One region of the Streptomyces sp. NPDC127038 genome, then DNA from elsewhere that is predicted to be linked to it. Evidence: riboswitches for the same ligand, from Rfam matches in the RefSeq annotation. Region 1 holds a riboswitch; the other holds the start of a gene.
What was found. A riboswitch is a leader RNA that binds a small molecule or an ion and turns the genes downstream of it on or off. The one in region 1 is predicted to bind cyclic di-AMP.
Positions count from the first base shown of each region.

Region 2: another riboswitch for cyclic di-AMP. It lies ahead of ACFWI4_RS11080 (transglycosylase SLT domain-containing protein); the one in region 1 lies ahead of ACFWI4_RS30345 (NlpC/P60 family protein).

Region 1 is NZ_JBHXDQ010000055.1:28,740-36,309, reverse strand. It holds gene ACFWI4_RS30380 (MarR family winged helix-turn-helix transcriptional regulator) at 174-629, shown strand; gene ACFWI4_RS30375 (exonuclease domain-containing protein) at 757-1,314, shown strand; gene ACFWI4_RS30370 (DinB family protein) at 1,435-2,028, opposite strand; gene ACFWI4_RS30365 (VOC family protein) at 2,282-2,656, shown strand; gene ACFWI4_RS30360 (beta-glucanase) at 2,925-3,629, shown strand; gene ACFWI4_RS30355 (alpha/beta fold hydrolase) at 4,052-4,798, shown strand; gene ACFWI4_RS30350 (hypothetical protein) at 4,891-5,121, opposite strand; cyclic di-AMP (ydaO/yuaA leader) riboswitch at 5,565-5,736, shown strand; gene ACFWI4_RS30345 (NlpC/P60 family protein) at 5,744-7,570, shown strand, end outside.
Region 2 is NZ_JBHXDQ010000011.1:16,139-23,708, reverse strand. It holds gene fahA (fumarylacetoacetase) at 1-676, opposite strand, end outside; gene ACFWI4_RS11085 (HAD family hydrolase) at 1,401-2,210, shown strand; gene ACFWI4_RS11080 (transglycosylase SLT domain-containing protein) at 2,377-3,156, opposite strand; cyclic di-AMP (ydaO/yuaA leader) riboswitch at 3,160-3,352, opposite strand; gene ACFWI4_RS11075 (CocE/NonD family hydrolase) at 3,844-5,946, opposite strand; gene ACFWI4_RS11070 (polyprenyl synthetase family protein) at 6,565-7,570, shown strand, end outside.

The sequences.
Region 1 (7,570 bases):
GGATCTGTCTGCGGGGCAAGAGATGTGCATCGTACATGTCCTATGTATCGCGCATGCTGTGTGGCGTATACATGTGATGTGGCTCGTGCACGGGCGTGTGGGAGCATGGAGCCGGGCCGCACCGCAACGCGTGGGACGCGCGGCCCAAGGTGACAGCGGGAGGCGGCAGGCGGATGGTCAGGCCCACACACGAGGTCGAGTACGAGCAGATGCTGCTCAGCCGCCATGGATGGATGAACCACAGAGGCGGCCGCACCAAGGACGGCGTCCTGGAGCGCAGCGCCTACATCCTGCTCAGCCGGATCCGGATCCAGGGGCCGATGTCGATCGGTGAACTGAGCGACGCGTTCGGACTCGACGCCTCCACCCTCAACCGGCAGACCGCGGCGGCGATGCGCGCCGGGCTGGTCGAGCGGATCCCCGACCCCGACGGCGGCATGGCCCGCAAGTTCCGCATCACGGACGAGGGGGCGCGGCTCCTCGACGAGGAACGGCAGGGGCTCATCAGTTCCCTGGACCGTGTGATGGCCGACTGGCCGGAGGACGACATCGCCGCCTTCGCGTCCTACCTCCGCCGTTTCAACACCGACATCGAGCGCATCGGCGGACGGCCCTGGCCGCGTCCGTGACCTGCGCTCGGGCCGCGTCCGTGACCTCCGCTCCGGACGCCGTGACACCGGCCGCCGGTGGCCGGTCCGCGGGCCGGAGCGGAAATCGGGATGCCGTCCGGGTGTCCCCGCTTCTACGCTCTCGCGCATGAACAGTGCCGGGGGACTCCTGAACGTCGTCGATGTCGAGGCCACTTGCTGGGAGGGCCCGCCGCCGCCCGGAGCGGTGAGCGAGATCATCGAGATCGGTCTGACGGTCGTCGATCTGGACGAGGGCGTCCGGGTGGCGAAGCACCGTCTGCTGGTCCGGCCCGCGCGGTCGTCCGTCGGCGACTTCTGCACGGAACTGACCGGGCTGACGCAGGAGGAGGTCGAGGGGGGTCTCTCGTTCGCCGACGCCTGCCGTGAGCTGGCCGCGGTGCATCGCGCGGGGGAGCGGCCGTGGGCGAGCTGGGGCGACTACGACCGTCACCAGTTCACCCGTCAGTGCGAGGCCACGGCGACCCCGTACCCCTTCGGCCGGCGGCACACCAATGCCAAGGCGGTCTTCGCCGACGCCCACGGGCTGAAGAAGCGGCCCGGGATGGCACAGGCCCTGCGCCTGGCCCGGCTCCCGCTGGAGGGACGGCACCACCGGGGCGAGGACGACGCGTGGAACATCGCCGCACTCGTCCTTGAACTGGCGGGGGGGCGGGCACTGGCGTGAGGCGTGAGGTCTGGGGTCTGAGGTCTGGGGGTTGGGTCTGGGTCCGGGTCTGAGGTCTCGGGGCCCGAGGGCTGGGCCTTGAGACCTGGCGCCCGGGCGTCGGCGGGTTCGGACCCGGTGTCAGGCCTCCTTGGCGGCGTCCCGGGCCGCCTGCTCCAGGCGGGCCCGGTAGTCCTCCCACCACTCCGGGCCGCCCGGCATCACGCTCTCGTTCGTCTCGCTCATCCCGACGGTGCCGTCCATGAGTTCGCGGATGATGTCCGCGTGCCCGGCGTGCCGCTGCGTGTCGGCGATCACGCGGACGACCGCGTGATGCAACGTCACCTCGTCCTTCCCGGCGGGCCACCACGGCACCCTTCCGGTCGTCTCCAGCGGCAACGCGTCGATCGTCGCGTCCGCGTGGGCCCACGCCCGGCGGTAGAGCCCCACGACGAACGCGCGCGACTCCTCGGCGGTGGCCCACATGTCCCCGTTCGTCTCGCCCGCGTGCTCCAGCCAGGGCAGCGGCTCGGCGGACGGCCGTCCGAACGTGGCGCCGAGATAGCCCAGTTCCATGGTGGCCACATGCTTGACCAGACCGAGGAGGTTGGTCCCCGTGGGCGTGAAGGGGCGGCGGACGTCGTACTCGGAGAGACCTTCGAGCTTCCACAGCAGCGCGTCACGAGCCGACTGGAGGTAGCGGTGGAGGTCGGCCTTGGCATCCGGTGAAGTCATGCCGCCCAGTGTGCCGTTGACGCGATCCCCGGCCCCAGGATTCCGGCTTTCGAGGCGCACCCGGATCGAGTAGGGTCCTCCGACGTGAACACCGGACCGGCTCTGAGCCACACACGGATCGGCGATCCGGCGGAGGACTGACCGCGCGGAGAGTGCCTCCGAGGCGCCGACTCCCTCCGGCACGCGGACCTCCCGGCTGCCCTAGTGCACCCGTGAGTCCCCTTCCGTGCCGAGCACCGCTGAGGTCAGCCGAATGACAGTCACCTTCAACCACACCATCGTCGCAGCCAAGGACCGCCACGAGTCGGCGCGCTTCTTCCGGGAACTGCTGGAACTGCCCGAAGCGCCGTCCTGGGGCCCGTTCACCAACATCCAGTTGTCCGACGGCGTGCTGCTCCAGTTCGCCGAGCCGCCGGTGGACATCCAGATGCAGCACTACGCGTTCCTCGTCGACGACGACCTGTTCGACCGGGCGTACCGGCGGCTCTCCGACCTGGGCATCGTGCACTGGGCGGATCCCGGGATGCGGCGCCCGGGGGAGATCAACCACGAACACGGCGGCCGGGGCGTGTACTTCAAGGACCCGGCCGGCCACGCGATCGAGCTGATCACCCGCCCGTATCTGTAACCGCGCCGAGCCCGGCCGGGGGTCGCCGTGTGCGGCGCCCGGCCGGGCTGCGGCCCGGCCGGGCCGGTGCGCCGCCGGACGGAGCGGTCCGCCGGCGGGCGCACCTGTGCGCGGCCGGGCGCCGTGCGGTGCGGGGCCGTGCGCCGGAGTGCGGCCGGTTCACCCCGATGGGTTGTTTTGTGGCGGGTTGTCGTGATCGGGGCGTGGGCGCTGCCGGTCCGGGGAGAACCTGGGACGTACGCGAAACGCCGTCATCGAGGAGTGCCGCGTGTCCGATGTCGTCTTCACCGCGGATTTCGCCTCGCCTCGGCAATGGGTCGCGGGCCATTCCTGGGCCTATCCCGACGGCGGTCCGGTCAATCCGGACGACGGGAAACTCGACCACCTCGTCACCGATCCCGCCTACTGCCGCACGGGCCGCTTCCGGGCCACCCGCAGACCGGACGGCGACTGGGACGCGGGCCTGCTGACCACCGAGGGCAGCGCGGACGGCTTCATGGTCCGCACCGGGGACGTGCTGGAGACGCGGGTCAAGCTGCCGACGGTGACCGGGGCCTGGCCTGCCGTCTGGACCTGGCGGGACGGCGGCCAGGAGATCGACGTCTTCGAGTACCACCCGGACAACCCGGACCTGCTGGAACTCTCCAACCACGTACGCAACACCCACCGTTACTACCGCAATCCTGCCATTCGCCCCGGTGGCTGGGTCGACATCACGGTCGAGTTCGGCGCCCACCGGGTGGTGTGGTGGGTCGACGGGATCCAGGCCTTCGACGACCGGCGCGGAGTGGGCCGGTCGTGGCACGCCTATCTCATCGTCAACCTGTCCGTGTGCGCCGGGCGTTATCACCCGCCACCCCCTCCCGGGGCCACCGAGATGGACTTCGAGGTGGCCCGTCTGATGGTCCGCAGGCCCCCGGCCGACAGGCCGTTCCCGGTGGCCGCGGAGTACGAGGCGGACCTCCTCGACTGACGAGCCGCCCGGGCACGGGCCGGAAATCGGTTCTCGCCCGGTGCATCCGCCGGGGCCCTCGGCGCAGAAGCACGGCATCAGAAGCGGCGCAGCGCTCGTGCGCGTCGCACCGACTGGTGCCGAGGGTCATGTCGAATCCGCAGCCGGGGCGGGACGCCCCCGAGGCCGCCTACGTCAGTCACGTGGGCAACTGCCGTACGTGCCAACGGGAGTCGGGGCGCTGTCCGCAGGCCACCCGCCTCTGGCGGTTCTACCAGGAGTGGCGCAACGGTAACCGTGCCCGGTCCGAGAACGGGGACTGAGAGCTGCCGCCGCTGCCCCGAACGACCCGCCCGGTCGCGGTCGAGCCGCCGGCCGGTGAGACGATCCCTCCTCACGATCGAATGCGGGGCGTGGAGAGCGCCGTGCGGTGGAGAGGTGTCATGCGAGACCCTGTGCGGAGGTCCGCCGAAGATGTGGTCCGGCCCGGAGCGGCGGACGCTCCCGCTGCGCTGATGCCGTGGCACACGGTCCCCGCGGGCTCCGGTCCGGCGCGGGCCGCCGTCCTCGTCCTGCACGGCGGTGCCGCCGACAGCAAGGCCCCGCCGCGGCCGTGGAACGTCGCCCGCGCGCGGATGCGCCCGTTCCTGCGTCGTGTGACGCGGGCCCTGCCGGACGAGGGGACCTTCGTCGGGCAGGTGCGCTACCGCCACCGGGGCTGGAACGGCGCGGACGCCGATCCCGTCGCCGACGTCCTGCGGGCCCTGGATGAACTCTCCGCGCTCGTGGGGGAGGTGCCGGTGGTGCTCGTCGGCCATTCGATGGGCGGGCGCGCCGCCCTGCGGGCCGCCGCCGTGCCACAGGTACGGGCCGTGGTGGCGCTGGCGCCCTGGTGCCCGGAGGGCGAGCCGGTGGCGCACCTCCGGGACAAGAGGGTCATCGTGCTGCACGGAGACCGGGACCGGATCACCGACCCGGCGGAGTCCTTCGCCCTCGTCCGCCGGGCCGTGGAGGCGGGCTCCGCCGCGAGCGCCGTGCGGGTCGCGGGCGGTGACCACGCGATGATCCGCCGGGCACGGACCTGGCACCACGCCACGGGCACGACGGTCGCGGGCCTGGTCGCCCGGATCGCCGACGGGCTCGACCCGCTGCCCGCCCAGCGGCCCGGCGCGGAACCCGACGTCCTCTAGGGGCCGTCCGGCCGTTCCGGTGTGCCCGTCGACGCCCACACGTACTGCCCGTCGACGCCACGCACGCACTGTCCGTCGACGCCCCGCGCGTCCTAGCCGCCGGGCGCGTCGAGCCGGTCGTCGGGATGGGGCGTGGGGGAGAGGGAGCGGCGGGAGCCGGACGACGGCCGCGCGGCGGACGAGGGGAGGGGAGCGCCCGTCGACGGGTCCCAGTTGAGGATCCACTCGAAGTCGCGTTGCAGCCGACGGGCCTCGCTCCGTACGAGGGTCGGTATGTCGCCGCGTTCGGAGATCAGTTGGGCGTAGATCGGCGCATCGTGCACGTGGGGATCCTCGACTCGCTCTAGTGGTCCGACGTGCTCCGACGGTACGGGCGCCATGTGTTCCGAGCGGTCCTCCGGCCGGTTCGGTCGCAAACCGGTCGAGGTGTGACCGACGGAAGCCCGCGATGTCGAACGGCGCGCCCGGGAACGCCAGTTCTGTGCACACTTTCGACAGGATCGAGGCACCCGGGCGCTCGACCGGGCGACCGGGTCCCGTGGAGTCCGCCCCGTCGGACGGGAGTCGGGTCCGATCGTCCCGACAAGCCGTGCTCAGCCGCCCTTTCGGGCACGGCGTGTGTCCTCGCCGTCGCGCTGCGGGATGGTGCGATGAAGGTCACGAAAATGTATCGGACATCTGGGACGTGGATCTTCACATCGGGTGCACAACATGGCTAAGTTGGCGACCAGGCCGTCCGACTCCCTCCGGCGAAGCCCGCCGGGCGGCGCGGCCTCCGCCGAGTCCTGCCTGTCCTCGTGGCAGCGGGAGCCGGGGACCCACCGAACTTGGGGTGAATCGGCCAACTGCCTTTCGGGGCAGGGGTCGTAGGGCATACCTTCCGGAATCGTCCGCCCGAACCCGACAGCTAACCCGGTAGGCGGACGACGGAAGGAGCACCACTCCATGGCGCCGGAACGCACCCCGCCCAGTGGCGAAGAAGTCGCCCGCAGGCTCTCGTCCCTCTACGACCAGGCGGAGTTGGCCACCGGCAACTTCAACGGGACCCGCGCTTCGGCGAACTCCACCCGCAGGCCGGGCCGGCGCGGCGGTCAGGGCGGCGGCTCCGATCCCGCCCAGGAAGACCTGATGCGGCAGTGGTTCGACGGGGCGCGTTCCCGCTTCGGACCCTCGGCTCCGGCCATCCTTCCGGCCGACCGGATGCCGGACCGGGGCGCCGAGCCCGCCCGCCCGAAGGAGGGCGCGAGAGGTTCCAGGGGTTCTTCCTCGGATCTCCCCACGGTGTACGAGCTCGAGCAGATCATGCGGCCCGTCGCCGAGTTGACGGCCGCCCCGGTGCTCGAACTGACCGCGGGCCCCTCCTCGGAACCGGCCGCCCGGCCCGTCCTGGAGCTGACCGCGGGCCCGGCCGCCGAGCCCATGGCCGCCGGCGCCCCGGCGGGAGCCGGGGCCGCGGTCCGTGCGGCGCTCCCGCCGGGGGCCGCCCCGGCCGCCGCCTCGCAGAAGGCCTCGCTGCACGGCAGGAAGCAGACCGCCCGGCGCAAGCTCGCCGTGGCGCAGGAGCTGATGGCCCGGCACACGGCCCGGCAGGGCATGGCCGTCCCGCAGCAGCCGCAGGCGCCGGCCATCGAGTACCGGCCGGCCGCCGAGCCCCGGTTCCCGGCCGCCCCGCAGACCGCCGCGTACCAGGCGATTCCCCAGGCCCCCGCGTTCCAGCCCGCCCCGCAGCCCATCGCGTACGAACAGGCGCCCCGGACCCCCGCGTTCCAGCAGGCGCCCCAGGCCCCGTCGTTCCCGTCGGCACCGCAGCCCACGGCCTTCGACACGGGTTCGATGCCTCGCGCGTACGAGACGGGCTCGATGCCCCGTGCGTACGAGACCGGTTCCATGCCCCGTGTGCAGGACACGGGTTCCGTTCCCCGCGCGTACGACACGGGCTCGATGCCTCGCGCGTACGAGACGGGCTCGATGCCCCACGTGCAGGACACCGGCTCCGTGCCCCGCGTGTACGATCCCGCTCCCGCGGCAGACGAGTACAAGTCGGTGCTGCTGCCTCTCTCGTACGAACCGGCGCCCCCGGTCTCCGAGGTCAGATCGGTGCTCCTGCCCCTCTCGTACGAGACCCCGTCCCGGCCCAGCGGATATCAGCCGCCTCCGGCGCCTCCGGTGAGGGAACCCGCGCCGCAGCCGCCCGCGTACGAACCCGCGCCCCCCGCCTACCGGGCCGCCCCCATGCCCCCGGTGAGCGAGCCGGCACCCCAGCCCCCCGCGTACGCACCGGCCCAGCCCGCGGCCGCGTATCAGCCGGCCCCGATGCCCCCGGTGAGCGAGCCCGCGCCGCAGGCCCCCGCCTACGCGTCCGCGCCGACGCCCGCCGCCTACCGGTCGGCCCCGATGCCCCCGGCGAACGAGCCGTCGGCGCCGCCGGTCGACGACACCTGGCGTGAGTCGCTGCGGTCGGCCGGCCGGCAGCAGACGTGGCCCGCCGCTCCCGCCGCCGGAGGCACGAGCCCGGGGTTCGACATCGACAGCCTCGTCGCTCCGGCCGCCCCTCCGGTCGTCGGACAGGACAGCAGGGCCGCGGAGGCCGTCGCCTTCGCCCGCGCGCAGATCGGCATGCCGTGCGTGTGGGGAGCGTCCGGACCCGGGTCGTACGACCCCTCGGGACTCACCCAGGCGGCCTGGAAGAGCGCCGGGGTGATGCTCCCGCGCGCCGTGCAGGAGCAGGCCCAGGCCGGCCCCGCGGTCGCCCTCGGCGACATCCAGCCCGGT
Region 2 (7,570 bases), on a different contig from region 1:
GCAAGCACAGGCCGAAGACGTGGTCGCGGTAGTCGCCCAGGGGCACCGGCCGGCCCTGCTGCGAGGGGGTGCCGACGACGAAGCCGACCTCCGCCTCGATGTCCAGGCGGACCGAGGGACCGAAGACCGGGGCGGCGTCCGCGGGAGCCTTGCGCTGGCCTGAGGGACGGACGACGTCCGTGCCGGACACCACGACCGTTCCGGAGCGGCCGTGATAACCGATCGGCAGGTGCTTCCAGTTGGGCGTGAGGGAGTCGGCGGCGTCCGGGCGGAAGATCTGGCCGACGTTCCGGGCGTGGTTCTCGGAGGCGTAGAAGTCGACGTAGTCGGCGACGGTGAACGGGAGGTGCAGCGTCACGTCGGACAGAGGGTGGAAATGGGGAGCGAGGGTCTCCCGGTGGGCCGGGACGGTGACCCAGGCCGTCAGCGCCCGCCGGACGTCGGACCACGCGGTGCGGCCCGCGGCGAGCAGCCGGTCCAGGGTCGGCTGCGCGAGCAGCCCGGCGTAGGGGGAGCCGAGCGAACGGGCGGCGGCGCCCGCGTCGAGCACGTGGTCGCCGAGCCGTACGCCGACGCGTCGCTCGGGGTCCCCGGCCGGGTCGGTCAGGGAGAACACGCCGTACGGCAGGTTGTGCGGGCCGAAGGGATCGCCCTCGGGGACATCGAAGGGGGGCATCGGTTGGTGCCTCGCTTTCGGATTCGTACTCGCCATGTGGGCCATGCGTTCCACGCGTTTCATGTGGTCGGGGCACACGTTACGGGGGAGAGACCCTGCTGTGGCAGGGCCTAAAGGGTGCCCAATGTCCGAATTGGCCAGGTCGGACGCGGTGATTCCGGCTCCGCGAGCCGCGGGTGGCAGCCGTGGCGGGGCTTCGCGCCCTTCGCTGTGAGGGGTTTCGCGGAGTTTCGCTGGTGTCGTCAGGCTTGGCAGGGTTTCGTCGGGCTGCGCCGGGCTGTGTTGGGCCGCGCCAGGCCGCGTTGGGCTGCCCCGTGCTTCCTGGGATCGGATTTCTGCCGCGGGGGGGGGGGGGGGGGGCTCCCCGGTGCTCGTTCTGCGCCGAGTCCGTTTCGCGCGGCCCTTCCGGTCCTTCGATGCGCCGGGCGCGCGGGGCGGAGTTCACGTCCGTCGCGCGATCCGGGAGGCGTCCGGGGGCTAATTCGTTTGCCGGGCAGGTGTGTTGGCGGCGCGGGAACGCTGGTTGCCTTGTGTTCAGGGGGTGTTGGGGTGTTGTGGTCGGTCGTGTTCGGGAAAGTCGGTGTGGGCGGAAGCGGAGCGTGGGTGATCCGAATCGGTCGCAACGCGCTTACCGCCGTGCGGTGAACGGCGTTGCAGACGGGATACCGGACGTCGTCCGGTTCACGCCGGGCCGATGAGTCGCGGGATCCGTATTCTTCGGATCATGGCCGCTCCGACTGCATATTCACTCATCGCCACTGACCTGGACGGAACGCTGCTGCGCGGCGACGACACACTCTCCGACCGGTCACGCGCCGCGTTGGCGAAGGTGACCCGGGCAGGTGCCCGGCATCTCGTGGTCACGGGTCGACCGGCGCCGCGCGTGCGACCGTTTCTCGATGAACTCGGCGGCGAGGGACTGGCGGTGTGCGGACAGGGGGCACAGCTCTACGACGCCGCCGCGGACCGCATGCTGTGGTCGGTGACCCTGGACAGGGAGCTGGCGGAGACGGCGCTCGGCAAGATCGAGGCGGAGGTCGGGATGCTGTACGCGGCGGTCGACCAGGACGGCGTGGACGGGTTGACGCTCATCGAGCCGGGATACGTCATGCCGCATCCGACGTTGCCCGCGGTGCGGGTGCCGCGCCGGGACGACCTCTGGGCGGAGCCGATCAGCAAGGTGTTGCTCCGTCACCCGTCCTTGTCCGACGACGAGTTGGCGTCGGCGGCACGGGGAGTGGTCGGTTCGCTGGCGACGGTGACGATGTCCGGGCCCGGCACCGTCGAACTCCAGCCATGCGGGGTGACCAAGGCGACGGGACTCGCCCTGGCCGCGGCGCACCTCGGGCTCTCCGCGTGCGGGACGCTCGCCTTCGGGGACATGCCCAACGACATCCCCATGTTCGACTGGGCGGCCCGGGGTGTGGCGATGGCCAATGCCCATCCGGAACTGAAGGCGGTGGCCGACGAGATCACGCTGTCGAACGAGGACGACGGGATCGCGGTGGTGCTGGAGCGCGTCTTCGGCTTCTGACGGCGGCACCGGCGGGGCCCACCGGCCCACGAAACGCCCCCCTCACGAAACGCCCCCCTCACGAAACGCCCCCCTCACGAAGCACCCCCTGAACACAACCGCACCCGCCGACGGTCCGGAAGGAGCGTCGGCGGGTGCGGTGAAGAACGGGGTGGGGCGGGGTGGATCAGTAGGCGCCGTTGACGTTGTCGATGGAGCCGTACGTCTTGGCCGCGTAGTTGCAGGCGGCGGTGATGTTCGCGACCGGGTCGTAGATGTTCATCGACGTGCCGGCGACGTGGTACGCCTGGAAGGTGGGGTCGATGACCTGGAGCAGACCCTTGGAGGGGATGCCCGCGGCGGCGTTGGAGTCCCAGTTGTTGATGGCGTTGGGGTTGCCGGAGGACTCGCGCATCACGTTGCGGTAGATGCCGTCGTAGCTGCCGGGGATGCCCGCCTTGGCCATGACGTCGAGGGATTCCTTGATCCAGCCGTCGAGGTTGTTGGCGTACGTCTTGGCGGAGGCCTGGACGGCGGTCGTCGCGGTGGTCGCCGAGGTCTTGGCGACGGCGGAGGTCGCGTTCGCCGTGGTGCGGACGGTCGTCGTCCCCAGCGACTTGGTGCCGACGGTCAGCTTCAGGCCCGGGCGGATCAGGGCCGGGTTGTCGCCGATGACCGCGCGGTTCGCCGCGTACAGCTTCTTCCAGCCGCCGCTCTTGGGGTACTTCTTCGCCACCTTGGACAGGGTGTCGCCGGCGACGACCTTGTAGGTGACGAGCTGCACGTTGGGGACCACCGCGGTGTGGGCCGTCTTCGCGACCTGGGGGGCCTGGGCCGGGGTGGCGGCGCTGGCGCCGGTCGCGCTCACGAGCGGAAGGGCGAGGGCGATGCCGCCCGTGCCGGCGGCGATCATGCCGCGGGTGATGACGTTGGCCTTCTTGCTGCGGTGCTTGCCTCGTACGGGCATGACGAATGTCCTCTCCGACGCCTGCGAGGTGAGCTGTCGGGTTCGGGCGGGAGATGCCCGGCCGCGCTGTGAGCGCGGCTTCACCCCAAGCCGGTCCGGTTTGTCCGGATCGGCGGCTTACCTGTGGTTCCCCCGCTCCTGCCGTGCGTGGGTCGATGGGTTTCCGGGCGGCGGCAGGATTCGGCGATCCGCCCGGGGTCGACCAGAACGTATGCGAGAGCACATGTCCGAAACAAGGCGAGATTTGACCGCGAAGATCGCTTTCTCCTGGTTAAGGCGAGGGTAAAAAGTCCGATTGTGCCGGAATTGGATCCTCAACTTGCCTTTAGCGAAGGGGTTGCGTCGGAGAGGGCGCGGGGCGGCGGCAGGGCGGCCCGGTGACTCAACTCACGAGAGCAAAGGGCGCCAAGGCCGCATGAGGGGTAATTCGGGCATCGCGTTCGCGCCGAAGGGCGCCGCCGAGCCTCCTGGGAGGTGCCGAGCGGCCCCTTGTGGGAAGGGAATTGTGGCGTGGGCCACGTCAGGGGCGCGTGCCTCCCCTCGTGGAGAGGGGAGGGGGTGCCGGCCGGGAGTCCGGGCCGGTCCGGGCGGGGGCGGCGCGAAGTCCGGCTCGCGGCAGCGGTGTTGTCGATGGTCAGCGGAAGGGAGGTGGTGAAATCCCTTGTCCCGTAAGCCTCTTGAGTCGTGTCAGATGGAGGTGCGCGGGATTCTCTTCTCCCAGGTGCGGTGGAACACGACCTCGTCACCGTCCTTGCAGACCAGTTCGCCGCTCGTGATGAAGTCCCGCGCGTCGCAGCTGACGACGGAGACCGTCTCGACGCGGGCCTCCCACGGCAGGTCCGGGCGGTGCAGCCGGATCGACCAGGTCGAGCGGGTGCGCGCGGACAGCGGGTCCGACGACTCGATCGTGTAGGTCTCCAGCCCCTCCTCCGTGCATGCGAGGCCGTCGGGGTGCACGCGGGTGCCGCCCGGGCCCGGGGTCACCTCCAGGCTCCAGGTCCCCGCGGCCACGTCGCGCACCACCAGGCGCTGCGGCCGGGGCTCGTCCAGGGTCGCGGAGACGGTCACCCCGAGCGGCTCGGACTCCTCGGGCTCCGCGAAGGTGATCGTGGGGTCCGACTCCCTTGCCCGTACGGGGAGTTCGAGGACGCTGCCGATCGGCTCCAGGGTGAAGCCCGCCTCCGATCCGGGTTCCGGCCAGATCCAGGGCCAGTACGCGGAGGAGACGCCCAGCCGGATGCGGTGGCCGGCAGGGAACGCGTAGCCGATGGCGTTCAGGTCGAGGACCACGTTCTCCGTGGTGCCCGGACTCCAGGGAGCCGTCCGGCCGGGGCCTCTTCGCGCCGAGAGGTTCAGGGCGCCCCGGGTGACGAGTGTGGACGCTCCGTCCGGAGCCACGTCGCACAGCCGGGCGATCACCTGGCCCCCGGGCGCCGCGGACGTCAGCCGCAGACTGACCCGGGGCCGGCCCAGCACCCAGGTCTCCTCCGGCACCTCGAACTCGAAGCAGGCCGACCGGGCGTCCTCCTCCCGCTGGTCCGGCGGCAGGTCCGCGTCGTCGCCGAACGGGACGAGGCGGCCCGCGTCGACCCCGGTGTGCTGCGGGGACCGCACCGGCAGCGGGGCGCCCTGGAGCGCGTACGCGACCGGGGTCACCGAGGGGGAGGGCCAGGCGGGGTCCCCCACCCAGCGGCCGGCGATCCGGGGGTACACGGTCGCCGGAGGGTGCGCGTCCATCACGTAGGAGCGCAGCAGGGGGACGGCCAGCGCGTCCGTGTCCTCTTCCTTGAGCCAGTGGTCCCACCAGCGCAGCGTCTCCTGGAGGAAGCCGATCGCGGGCCCGGGCGGCAGGTCGCGGTCCGGGTACTGGCGGGACCAGGGGCCGATGAGACCCCGTACGCGGTCCGCCGGCAGGTTCCGCACCAGGCGCAGCACGGCGTCGCGGTGAGGGTCGTGCCAGCCGCCGACCGCGAGGACCGCCGCGCGAACGGCCCCGTACTCCTCAACGGCGCTCTCGTGGTGCCCGTGCCCGTGCGCATCCTCGGTCCGGTGGCCCGGCCCGCTGCGCGTGGAGGGGAGGGCGGCCTCCAGTCGTCTCTCCCACATGTCCCGCCACATGCCCTCGCCCACATGGGCGGGGTCCGGCGGGCGGGCTGCGAAGGCGAGGCGGGCGGCCGACCGGGCGTATGTGCCGACGGCGGAGACGGAACCTCCGACTCGGTGCGCGTCGTTCTCATAAGGGTCATGGAGGTCGTACGGGTCGTGGAGGTCGTACGGGTCGTGGAGGTCGTACGGGTCATGGGTGTCGTACGGGTCGTGGGGGCCGCGGGTGTCATGGAGGCCGTCGGCCGAGCAGACAGTGACGACCGCCTTGAGGGGCCCGGGGGCACGGGCCGCGACGCGGAGGGAGAGCAGGCCGCCCCACGCGATCCCGAACATGCCGACCCGGCCGGTGCACCAGGGCTGGGCGGCCAGCCAGGAGACCACCTCGACCGCGTCGTCCGGATCGGCCCCCGGGGACGCGCCCCCCGGTACGCCCTCCGAGTTCCCGTGGCCGCGCGCGTCCACGCGGACGGATGCGTAGCCGTGCCCGGCGTACCAGGGGTGGCGCTGCTGGTCGCGCGGGGCCGTCCCGTCGGTCAGGCGGTACGGGAGGTACTCCAGGAGCGCCGGCACGGGCTCCTCGGTCAGCGGCCGCCAGATCCGGGCGTACAGACGGGTGCCGTCCGGGAGGGGGACGAGGGCGTCCTCGTGAGTGGTCTCGTAGGGGAAGGACGTACGGATGTGCATGAGCGTCACCTCGGTGGACGGAAGACATCGTGCGGCACGGCACGGAACGGCGGCGCGCCGAACGCCACCAAGTGGTGGCGCAGCCCCTGGTGGCGCACCCCACGGCGGCACGCGGCACCGCGCCGTACGGAGCGGCGGCGCGCGCCGGGCCCGGGAGCGGGGCGGCCCGACAGTGGCCGTACGGGACCGTCGGGTACCGGTCGTACGGGACCGTCGGGTACCGGTCGTACGCGGGACGGGCCGTCGGGTCCCGGCCGTGCGGGGGAGCGGGTGCGACCGTCGGACACAGTCACCCCTTCCGGGTGCTTCTTCGCAGACCATCGCAAATCTGATCACATCATCCGATCATGAACATACCGTCCGTGATCGGGTGGCGCCCGTGAACCGGGGTACCCGCCGTTGGGGCACGCAGGTGCTTCCCGTATGCCTTCCGGGTGTACTCCCTCATACCTCCTGGCGGAGCGAAGTGGGCCGGGGGACGGTGGGCGCTCGCGGTGATCGAAACGTGACCGGATACGCTGACTTGAGTGATGGCAGCGACACATCGACAAACCGTGTCATCGACCGAATGATCGACCGAGTTCGCCATGTGATCGTCAGCAGACAGGAGAACCTCTCGTGACCGTCGTCGGGCCGTTCGGGCTGAGCGTGCGGGACCAGGCTCTCGAAGCCGATGTCCAGGCCGGATTGGCGGCTGTCGAGGAGGGTTTGCTCGAAGCCACCAAGAGCGAGGTCCCGTTCATCACGGAAGCCGCCCAGCACCTCGTGCGGGCCGGCGGCAAGCGGTTCAGGCCGCTGCTCGTGATGCTCGCCGCCCAGTTCGGTGACCCCTACGCGCCGGGTGTCGTGCCCTCGGCCGTGGTCGTCGAGCTGACCCATCTCGCCACGCTGTACCACGACGACGTGATGGACGAGGCCGAGGTCCGGCGCGGGGTGGACAGCGCCAACGTCCGCTGGGGCAACTCGCTGGCCGTCCTGACCGGCGACTTCCTGTTCGCCCGTGCCTCCTACATCCTGGCCGACCTCGGTCCCGAGGCCGTCCGGATCCAGGCCGAGGCGTTCGAGCGCCTGGTGACCGGGCAGATCCTGGAGACCGCGGGGCCGCGCGACGGCCGCGACCCGGTCGACCACTACCTCGACGTGCTCGGCGGCAAGACCGGATCGCTGGTCGCGGTCGCGTGCCGGTTCGGCGCGATGATGTCGGGCGCCGACGAGACGGTCGTGGACGTGCTCACGCAGTACGGGGAGCGGCTGGGCGTCGCCTTCCAGCTCGCGGACGACGTCCTCGACATCGCGTCCGACTCGCACGAGTCCGGCAAGACGCCGGGGACGGACCTGCGCGAGGGCATCGCCACGCTGCCGGTGCTGCGCCTGCGCGAGCGCGCGGAGCGCCTCGGCCTCGCCGAGGACATCGCGCTGTGCGAGCTGCTCGACTCCGACCTGACGGACGACGCGCGGCACGCGGAGGCGCTGGCCCGGCTGCGGGAGCACCCCGCGCTGGAGCAGGCGCGCCGTGACACCGTCCGCTACGCGGAGGAGGCGCGCGCCGCGCTGGCCCCGCTGCGCGAGTGCGACGCGAAGGCCGCGCTGGTGGAACTGGTGGACGCGGTGGTGCACCGGGCCG